Linked DNA regions of Bryobacter aggregatus MPL3. The protein of the gene in region 2 interacts with the protein of the main gene of each other region in a pairwise test. Links are inferred from orthologs where the notes say so. Each region holds a gene or a part of one and is shown on either strand. Other genes may lie near its edges.

Region 1 (4,462 bases), 2.6 Mb from region 2 along the record:
GCGACGGCATGCGCGTCGTTGACCGTCACCTGAATCGAATGATCGCCTACGCGGCTCACCCGTCCCATCAACACGCCGCGATGCCGCGGGCCACGGCCCTGCACCACCGTCTGATGATTTGTGCCGCTCAGGAAGAAAGGCCCCAGCCCGCGCGAATACACCTGTTCCAAACGAATCTTCTCGATCGGATCGCGCGCCTTCTCGATGCCCTTCCAGGCCTCATCCAGTGCCTGGCGATAGGCCTGCGTCGTGATCGCGACATACTCGGCGTCCTTGTAGCGGCCTTCGATCTTCAGCGAAGCAATGCCCAAGGGCAGCAGCTTCGGAATCCAATCAAGGGTATAGAGATCGCCAGGGCTCAGCAGATAACGCGCATCACCGAGCGGGGTCTCCACCCCATCGACCATCAGTTCATACGGCAGGCGGCAAGCCTGCGCACACTGCCCGCGATTCGCACTGCGCCCTCCCCAGGCCTCGGAGCTAAAGCACTGTCCGGAATAAGCAACGCAAAGCGCCCCGTGGACAAAGATCTCCAGCTCGCAATCGGTCTCCGAACGAATCTTGGCAATCTCTTCCAGCGACAACTCCCGCGCCAGATTCACGCGCCGGGCTCCCAGGCGCTGCGCCAGACGCACGCCATCGGCGCTGGTGATGCTCATCTGTGTGCTGCCGTGGATCTCGAGATCGGGCGCAATCTGTTGCACCAGCGAGCAGACGCCCAGATCCTGCACAATGATTGCGTCCACACCGGCCCGCGCAATCGTCTCGATCGCCTTCGCCGCCTCAGCAAGCTCCGTATCAAAAACGAGCGTGTTGAAGGTCACGTAGCCCTTGACCCCACGGCGATGCAGCTCCGCCATTGCGGTCGGTAATTCTTCCACGGTGAAACCCACTTTTGCGCGAGCGGAAAAGTGGGTCAGACCGAAGTAGACACTGTCTGCGCCCGCCTCGACGGCGGCTCGCAGTTGCGGCCAGTGCCCAGCCGGACTCATGATCTCGGGCTTGCGCACTGGACTCATAAAACTAGTCGACAAGCCCCTCAAACAGGACGCTCGTCAGATAGCGTTCGCCGGCATCGGGAAGCACAACAACGATCGTCTTGCCCTTATGCTCCGGCAGCTTGGCCAGACGCACGGCAGCCGCCGCAGCAGCGCCACAGGAGATGCCACAAAGGATGCCTTCTTCCTTCGCCAGACGGCGGGCCATCTCGACGGACTCTTCGTTCGTCACCTGCTCCACCTGATCGACCATCGCCAGATCGAGAGTGCCCGGAATAAAGCCCGCGCCAATGCCCTGGATCTTATGCGGCCCCGGCTTCACCGGCTCATGATTGCGGGTCTGGGTAATCACCGGGCTATGCGCAGGCTCTACGGCAACATTGAGGGTCTTCTTGGACTGCTCCTTCAAAAACTTCCCAACGCCGCTGATCGTACCCCCTGTGCCCACTCCGGCAACAAAAATATCGACGCCTCCATCGGTGTCTTCCCAGATCTCCGGGCCCGTTGTGCGGTAGTGGATCGCCGGGTTCGCCGGGTTCTGGAACTGTTGCAGCAGCACGTAATGATCGGGATCGCTCGCCTTGATCTTCTCGGCTTCTTCAATGGCGCCACGCATGCCGGCCGGGCCAGGAGTAAGAATCAGCTTCGCGCCAAAGGCCTTCAGCACCTTGCGGCGCTCGATCGACATCGTCTCGGGCATGGTGAGCGTGATCGGAATGCCGCGTGCCGCCGCGACAAAGGCCAGCGCGATGCCGGTGTTGCCGGAAGTGGGCTCCACCAACTCCTTGCCAGGCCCAAGCAGCCCCTTCTCTTCCGCATCCCACACCATCGAGGCGCCAATGCGGCACTTCACGCTATAGGCGGGGTTGCGGCCTTCAATTTTGGCCAGCACCGTCGCGCCCGCACCCTCCGTCACGCGGTTCAGGCGAATGAGCGGCGTACGGCCGATCGAAAGCGAATTATCCGAAAACACATGCATGATCTAGATCTCCCAATTTGCTACGTATTGGCTTTGTTTCGTCTGCCAGGATTCAGCCAGCTGCTGAAAACTCGTACTGCCGAGCGTGGCTTGCACAGCCTCGTCTACCTGCTGCCACATCTCCTCAAAACCAGCGGCGCCGAGCCTCCGGTCATTGGGGCCATCAACGTGGCGAATCACTTCACCCACCATAATTTGCGCGGCCGGACGCGCCAGCATATAGCCGCCGTCCGCACCTCGCCGGGATTCCACAAACCCACCCTGCTTGAGATTCGACAGGATGAGCTCGAGAAATTTCTGAGGAATTTTCTGTCGCTTCGCAATATCGGCAATCCGAATGGGCTCGCCGGCTGGCTGTGTCGCCAGGTCAAATACCGCCTGCAATGCGTACTCGGCTTTCACCGAGATCTTCATGGTTCAATCTCTCCTAAACCTATAGACTATCTCGTATGCGACGCCGGGACCTACTGAAATTCATAGCAAGCCCCATTCTTGCCGCCAGTCCGGTGAAGATCACAGGCCTCGATACACACCGCTGCCGGATGGATGGCCGCGAATATCTCTTCGTCGAAGTGAAAACCGACGCGGGCATCATCGGCCTCGGAGAAGCCTCCTTGCCTGCCCGCATCCAGATTACCGAAGAGGCAGTCCGCTGGCTCGAGCCGCGCTTGAAAGGCCTCGACCCGGCTGGCATCGAAGCACACTGGAATCGCCTCTACTACCAGGAGAACCGCTGGCGCGATGGCAGCGTGTTGATGACCGCACTCAGCGCCATCGACATCGCCTTGTGGGACATCGAAGGCAAGCGGCTTGGTGTTCCCGTATGGCGGCTGCTCGGCGGCAACAACCAAAAGCCGATGCGTGTCTACTGGAGCCACTGGAGCGCCAATCTGTCACCACGCACTCCAGAAACCATTGCCGAACTGGCCCGCAAAACCGTCGCCGAGGGCTGGACCACGGTCAAGTGGGTGATTCCGCGCGCCGATTCCGAGCAAGCCCGCCTGCGCCAGGTGGTCAGCGAAATCGAAGCCATCCGCAAGGCGGTCAGCATGTCGCTCGACATTTGTCTTGAGATGTACGAGACCTATTCGATGCGCTCGGCCCTCGATCTGGCCCGCGCCGTAGCCCCATTGAAGGTAATGTTCCTCGAAGAGCCGGTATGGCGCGAAAGCAATCTCGCCCTCGGCCAGATTGCCGCCCAAAGCCCGGTCCCACTCGCCGGTGGCGAGGGTTTGCTGAACCGCTGGCAGTTTCGCGACTTGCTTGAAGCACGCGGCGCCATGATTGTGCAACCGGATGTGATCCACTGCGGCGGCATCACCGAAATCCGCAAGATCGCCGCGCTCGCCGAAGTCTACGGCGCCGAAGTCGCGCCCCACATGTGGTACGGCCCCATCGGGCACATGGCAAGCATGCAGTCGATGGCAGGAGTCCGCAGCTATCTGATGAGCGAGTGGGATGGCAACAATATGAGACGTCTGCACGAGCTCACCGGCGGCACCCTGCCGCTCGTCGAAAAGGGTCATGTCACACTGCCTGACCGGCCCGGTCTCGGCCTGACGATGGATTTCAGCGACTGGAAGAGACGCTTCCCCTACAATTGATAGCAGTGCTTTCGATTGAAGAACAGCTCGTTTACTTGCGTAAGGGCTTTGCAGAAATCATCCGAGAAGAAGACCTGAAGGACCGGCTGGAGCTGGCCCAGAAGGAGGGACGCCCCCTGCGCGTCAAAGCTGGCTTTGACCCCACCGCTCCCGACCTCCACCTCGGACACACCGTTTTGATCCGGAAAATGAAGCATTTTCAGGACATGGGTCACACCGTGATCTTCCTGATTGGCGACATGACCGGCTTGATCGGCGACCCCACAGGACGCAACGCAATGCGCCCGCCCATGACTCGCGAAGAGTTAGCCAAGAACGCCGAAACCTACCAGGCGCAGATTTTCAAACTCCTTGACCCGGCCAAGACCGAGCTGCGTTTTAACAGCGAATGGCTCGAAAAACTCGGCTACGAGCAGATCATCCGCCTCACCTCGCATTACACGCTCGCCCGCTTGCTCGAGCGCGACGACTTCTCCAAGCGCTACAAAGACGGCATTCCGATCAGCGTCCACGAGTTGCTCTATCCGCTCGCCCAAGCCTACGATTCGGTCGCCTTGCAATGCGACGTCGAGTTGGGCGGCACCGATCAGAAGTTCAATCTGCTGGTGGGCCGCGCCATCCAGCAGGACTACGGGCAGTTGCCGCAGATTGTCGCGACCGTGCCGATCCTCGAAGGCCTCGACGGCGTCGAGAAGATGTCCAAGTCCAAGGGAAATTATGTCGGCATTACCGAGCCGCCAACCGATATGTTCCGCAAGCTGATGAACATGCCGGACGCGCTGGTGCCCCGCTACTATGAGTTGTTGACCGATCTTCCGCTCCAGGAAATCGCGCAACTCGACCCGCTGACCGCAAAGAAAGATCTCGCCTGGAGAATCGTG
Region 2 (6,152 bases):
CCGCTCTACGTTTTTGGAGCAGCCTTCCTCGTTTCAATGGCAGTAGTTCTCATTGCGATCGCCCATGCGAAAGCAGAAGGACAGCGCCGCAAGATCGCGGCAGAACTCGAAGCTGCGGCCACAGCGGAATTAGCGGCAGCGGAGCCCACTTCCCCGGTGAAGAAGAAAAAGCCTGCCGCACCAGCAGGCCCTGGCATTCTGCGCGGTGTCTGGGTCGCACTGGCAGGCGGCTTTGTGATGGGTGCCTTCCTACCCCTCGTCAACTTGTCGATGGAGGCGGAACTTGGCTTGAGCAATCCCTATGCGGTGACGATGATCGCAGCCGCCGGAATGCTCATCAGCACCTTTATCTACAACCTCTATTTCATGAACCTGCCCGTCCGCGGGCTCCCCACCAGCTTCTTCGCCTACTTCACTGGAACTCTTTCCCAGCATCTTCTCGGTCTGGCTGGTGGAACCATCTGGATGATTGGCATATCTTCCTACCTGCTCGTCACCATCGCTCCGGGGGAAGCCAAGATCGGCCCCTGGCTCAGCTTTGGCGTCGGCTCTGGCTCCTTGATCGTCAGCGCGCTGTGCGGCATTTTGATCTGGAAAGAATTCGACGGCGCCGAGGCCGGGGCCAAGAAGCTACTCATGGCGGTGATCGCGCTATTGCTCGCCGGGATGGCCCTCATCTCGCTCTCCCCGGCTTAAGAGACGCGCCACAACTTCATTTAATTTTTCTGGCACGGCAACGCTCCCCTGTGCCATTTTGGCCGTGCCGCCCCCACGCCCGCCAGCCACCTCGAGAGCAGCCTTCAACTGCTTGCCACAATCGATGCCCAGTTCCGGATGCGCCGTAAACAGCACGCCACCGTTCAACCGTCCAGCCAGCACCACCAGAGCTCCGGGGTTCGCAGCAAAACAAGTCGCGCTCACACGGGAAGTCTCATCGATTTCGTCCACCGTCTCCACCCACACCCGGCGTCCGGACCAATCAGCCTTGCTTTCTTCATAGCGGCGCTGTCCATGCAGTTCCGCTAGCTCCAAGGACATCCGCTTGCGAGCCTTGTCGGCCTCCGCCAGTCGCTCGCGCAGACTGCGTTCATTCTCAGCCGCCCGGTCGAGCCGTTGGCGCAACTCCGACAGCGCACGGGCTCCACAATAGAACTCGATGCGAAGTGCATCCCGCACCTTTTCCGTCTTGCCGAGGAGCACCAACCCAATCTCGCCCGTATGCGAGACATGAGTCCCGCCACAAGCACTCCGATCCAAGCCCTCAATCGAGATGATGCGCAGAAGCCCTTCCCGCTCACTGGCCTTGCGCAATCCGGTAGCACCAGAAGCGGCTTCAAATCCAATCTGCACCGCCCGGTTCTCGCGAACCCGCTCATTCACCCGGCCTTCGATCTCCAGCAGCAGGGAGGCAGAAACGCGATTCGGCTCCACATCCACCGTCGAGCCCACGGCCCCCATGTGGAAACTGACCGTAGACAGAGAGAACTCCTCCGCCATCACAGCGCTGAGCAGGTGCTGCCCCGTATGCTGCACCATGTGATCCAGCCGCCGTGCGCCATCCACCACCCCATGAACTACACTGAGCTCCGCGGCCAGCGGAGTCTCAAGAACATGCACAATGTCCTCGCCCGCCTCCACCACTTCGACCACGCGAAGTCCACTGAGAGTGCCTGTATCAAAAGGCTGCCCACCGGAATTGGGATAGAACGCGGTGCGATCGAGTTGAATACGTAGCCCATCGGCGGAACGCTCCACCACGGAAGCCTGAAAATCCCAAAGCCGGGAGTCCTGATAATAGAGACGGTCTGTCAAATCGCTACTCTAACAAACGAAAAAGCGCGCGGACCCGGCCTGCAAAACAGGCCCAATCCACGCGCTCCAACAGCCAAACTGTTTTGGTACTACTGTTGCTGGGTTGCGATCTTCACACGATTCGAGAACTGACCGTTGTACTCAATCGTCAGATCGTAATCAGATGAGGTCGGTACGCCCACTGGAACCTGTACGTTGATCTGATACAGGCCAACAAAGCCAGGCGTCAGGCCAGCGAACTGTGCTCCCACTGGAATCGAGCTATTGAAGAGATCGGGAACACCGAAGCGCACCACGACATTCGAAAGCTGAGCCAGCGGACTGAGCGGCGCAGAAGCACCCGTTGCCACCGGCGGCGTCGTCTGCCCGAATCCGATTGCATAGACCACAAGCACATCACCAGGCTTCGCGGGCTTGGAAACATAAGTTCCCAGCACCACATTGCTCGGCATCGGCAAAGAGCCATCGTTGCTCACGATGATGCCGTACTTCAGCCCTGGCCACACCAGAATGCGCCCCGCCTGGGCCACAACAGTCACGCTGACACGGTTGCCAACCACACCATTGTGTTCCACCTGGATCGTCGCACTGCCGCCTTGCGTCTCGAGAGGAACCTGGAAGTTGATCTGTCCCGGCGAAGCAAAATACAGCGGCGCCGCCACTCCATTCACCAGCACGCGAGCTCCGCCCAAAGTCGTGGGAAGAGTGGAGGAGGTGTTGTAGTACAGACCGTCGGTGAGGAACTCACCGAACACCGCCGCAATCGCGCCCACTCCAAGCGTGTCGCCCACCTGGAAGGTGGCGTTGTTCAACACACCGTTATAGGAGATTGTCGGAACTGCCGCAGTAACAACTTCCATCGTCACAGGCACTGCAAGCGACGGAGCATTGATCGAGTTTGTCGCGATATTCACCGTACCCCGGTAGGTTCCCGCCGGCAGCGAACCAGGAGTGAGCGTCACCGCTGCCCCCGTAAAGCCCGTAGCCGCCGTGGCGCTCAGCCAGCCTGTCCCGTTGGTCATCGTCGTCGTGATCGCACCGACAGTCAGCGCACCAACCCCGCGATTGCCAACACCCACATTGAGCGTTGTGGCCGCGGAGTTTTGCACCACTTTTGCGCTCAGCGTTTCCGGACCGGCAAACGCAATCGGCTGCGAGGTGACCACCAGACGAGTCTGGACAGTCTTGTTATCACCGGCAAAGGACGAACCACTCACCTGGACGGTTCCGTTATAGGTCCCTTCCCCCTGGCCAGCCTGGCGTGTTCCCACAATGCGATAAGGCTGCACAAATCGGAAGCTCCCGGCGCCTTCATAGGCAACCGTCAGCCAGTTCCCGCCACTCTGCGTTGCCACCGCAGTATTCAACACACTATTCGTTGAGAAGGGATAGCTATCGCTGGTGCCATTCGGCGCCACATAGAGGAACACGGTGTCCGGAACGCCGCCGCCCACCTGGACCGTTACGGTCACCGTCTGCGGTGCATCGACGGCAGACGGATCCTTCACTGTAATCGCGCCCGTATACGATCCCTTGGCCAAACTGGCCGTCGCCAGGCTGATCGTAATCGGAGTACAACTCGACTGCTGTACTGCAATCTGGCAAGCGCGTGACGCACCTGCGGAAGCGCTCAGCCAGGTAGCATTGGAGCTAAAGCTCAAGGCTAGATTGCCGGTCCCTGCGTTATACGCTTCGATAGTCTGTGCGGTGCCGTTCGAGCCGGTCGCAATGGAAATAGGTCCCAGCGCCGTATCGCTCAGACGCAGTTGCGCCTGCCCAAATACGGGCTGTGCCCAGAAAACTGGCAGCAGTGCCAGTCCTAAAACAATTTTGCCGAAATTGTTGCGAGCTCTTTTGCAGCCGGTTGAAGTTACACCCAGTTGAGTGCACCCTTCCTGCGAGCCCATAGATAACCGGCGATCAGGATTGAAAGAAATAGCGTCACCTCCGCGACCCCAAACCAGCCCAGTTGTTTGTAACGGACGGCCCAGGGGAATAAGAAGATCGTTTCCACATCAAAAATCACGAAAAGTATCGCAATGATGTAAAAGCGAACTGAGAATCGGGCGCGGGAACTGCCCTCTACTTCGATGCCACACTCATAGGCTTCGTACTTTGCCTGATTGGGAATGGAGGGTCGAAGGAGGCGGGCGACAATCAACGCGATGACGGGAAACGCGATTGCGATCACCAGAAGGAAGAAAATAGGGAGATACCCTTCCGGCATGCAATCAGAATAACAAAAACCAGGGAGACTGCAAGATCAAACTTCAACGGATAATAGATCCATTGCATCGAAATTAATATGTTGCGCGCTATCAGGGAACAAATCGACGTCATCTTTCGGGAAGATCCCGCGGCACGCAGTGTCGTCGAAGTCCTTCTCTGCTACCCAGGGCTGCACGCGATTCTGCTCCATCGCCTCGCGCACGCGCTCTATCACCTCAATCTCAAACTCCTCGCCCGCATCATCTCCACCTTTGCGCGTGGCATCACCGGCATTGAAATCCACCCTGGGGCCACCATCGGCCGCCGCTTCTTCATCGATCACGGCATGGGGGTCGTCATCGGCGAAACAGCGGTCATTGGCGATGACGTTATCCTCTACCAGGGCGTCACCCTGGGCGGGACAGGCAAGGAGCGCGGCAAGCGCCATCCCACGCTCGGCAATCACGTTGTAGTCGGCACGGGCGCCAAGGTGCTGGGCAACATTACGCTCGGCGACAATGTCAAAATCGGCGCAGGCAGTGTCGTGGTCCATTCCGTACCAGGAGACTCTACGGTGGTCGGCATCCCCGGTCGCGTCGTTCGGACGCGGGGCCAGATTGCCGACGATCTGCAGCACGGAGAACTCCCAGACCCGCAAGGCCAGGATCTTGAAAACATGCAGCACCGCGTGGATCAGTTGGAGTTGGCGATTCGCGCATTGCTCGAAGAAAAGACGCGCCCATGAAACTGCTCCTGCTTCTGTCGCTCGCTTCCCTCCTCCAGGCGGAAACACTCATCACCTTCTGGACCGGAACGCATCCGCGCGCAGAACTGGCGCAATGGGCGATGGAACGCTGGGCCGCCGCCTCAGGCGGCGCGCTGCAAGTGAAAAAAGTCACTACGGCCGAGGAAGCGGAAATCCGTTTCTACTGGGTCGATCCGCTCCGGCGCGGCCTCTACGGACAAGCGCTCTCCTTCCGCAAAGATGGCAAGGAATTGGCTGACGTCGTGATCAACCCTTCCGTCGACTCGCTCGGCGAAGATATGAAGGCTGCGGTGGCAAAAGATCCTCTCTATGCCGATGTCATTCTGTTCCTCACCTGCGTCCACGAATCCGGACACGCCCTCGGGCTCCTTCACACACGCAAGTATGAAGAGATCATGTACTCCTTCGAACACGGCGGCGACTTCACTGAATACTTCGCCCGCTTCCGCCGTCGCTTGAAGACCTTTGAAGACATCCGGCAAACCTCTCCGCTTGCCCCCGGCGACATCGTCCAGCTCAAGTGGCAGATGGCGCAGAGAACGCAAAACGGAACGCGTTCTCCCGCACCACCTCCAAATCCGCGTCCGTAAAGCCCAACCCTTCTTTCGCGATCGCAAACTCCCGCTCGATTGTCGTCCCAAAGAAGGCCGGATCATCGGTATTCAAAGTAATCGGCACGCCGGCGTCGAAGAGTTGCTTGGCTGGATGAGCGGCCAGCGTCGCAACAGCCCCCGTCAGCACATTGGAACTGATCGAGATTTCAAGCGGCACCTGCCGCGCCGCCAGTTCGCGCACCAATTGCGGATCCTCAATCGCGCGAATCCCATGCCCAATCCGATGAGCTCCCAGCTCTAAAGCATCCCAAACATTTTGAGCGTTTGATGTTTCGCCTGCATGAGGCGCCAGCTTCAAGCCAGCCTCTTCTGCAAAACGGAATGCCGTACAAATCTCCGCCGCTGCCGCGCCCCGCTCGTCGCCTCCCACGCCAAAGGCCACCACGTCCTCGCCACACAAATCCGCCGCCAGCCGCGCCACCTCCATCGCATGCGCCCCGCCAAACTGCCGCACCGCATCAAGCACCCAGCGCACCTGAAGCGGCGCCTGCCTGCCTTCCTCGATGAGAGCCTCCGCAATCGCCCGCGCATCCTGTTTCCGCCAAAGGCAGATCCCCGCCGAATGGATCACCTCGGCATACACAATTCCCTGCTTCGCCATCCGGGCAAACGCGCGGCGGGCCAGCAATCGATACTGTTCCGGCGTATGCAGATGCAGCGCCGCAAACTTGAAGCTCTCCAGAAATCCAGGAAAGTCAGAGAACGCATATTTGCGTTTCACCTCCATTCCATCGAGCTCTGGAGCAATCTCA

The links. The genes of interacting proteins can lie anywhere in the genome.
Region 1: the proteins of cysE (region 2) and cysK interact in binary tests that used the Escherichia coli proteins (3 or more experiments, as listed by UniProt). The link is inferred for Bryobacter aggregatus MPL3 from one-to-one orthologs.

What each region holds. Positions count from the first base shown.
Region 1 is NZ_JNIF01000003.1:587,310-591,771, forward strand. What follows is about bases 1-2,840. They hold cysK (cysteine synthase A), read right to left. Parts: upstream 1,978-2,840; coding sequence 1,024-1,977; downstream 1-1,023. Other genes in these bases: M017_RS0103160 (U32 family peptidase), read right to left, coding at 1-1,019; M017_RS0103170 (RrF2 family transcriptional regulator), read right to left, coding at 1,981-2,391; M017_RS0103175 (mandelate racemase/muconate lactonizing enzyme family protein), read left to right, coding at 2,427-2,840. Also shown: more of M017_RS0103175, read left to right, coding at 2,841-3,581; tyrS (tyrosine--tRNA ligase), read left to right, coding at 3,587-4,462.
Region 2 is NZ_JNIF01000003.1:3,194,879-3,201,030, reverse strand. The notes cover bases 3,035-5,941. They hold cysE (serine O-acetyltransferase), read left to right. Parts: upstream 3,035-4,117; coding sequence 4,118-4,765; downstream 4,766-5,941. Other genes in these bases: add (adenosine deaminase), read right to left, coding at 5,303-5,941; M017_RS0114890 (matrixin family metalloprotease), read left to right, coding at 4,762-5,376; M017_RS0114900 (NADH-quinone oxidoreductase subunit A), read right to left, coding at 3,683-4,039; M017_RS0114905 (hypothetical protein), read right to left, coding at 3,035-3,719. In the rest of the region: M017_RS0114915 (hypothetical protein), read left to right, coding at 1-696; M017_RS26700 (alanyl-tRNA editing protein), read right to left, coding at 652-1,812; more of M017_RS0114905, read right to left, coding at 1,902-3,034; more of add, read right to left, coding at 5,942-6,152.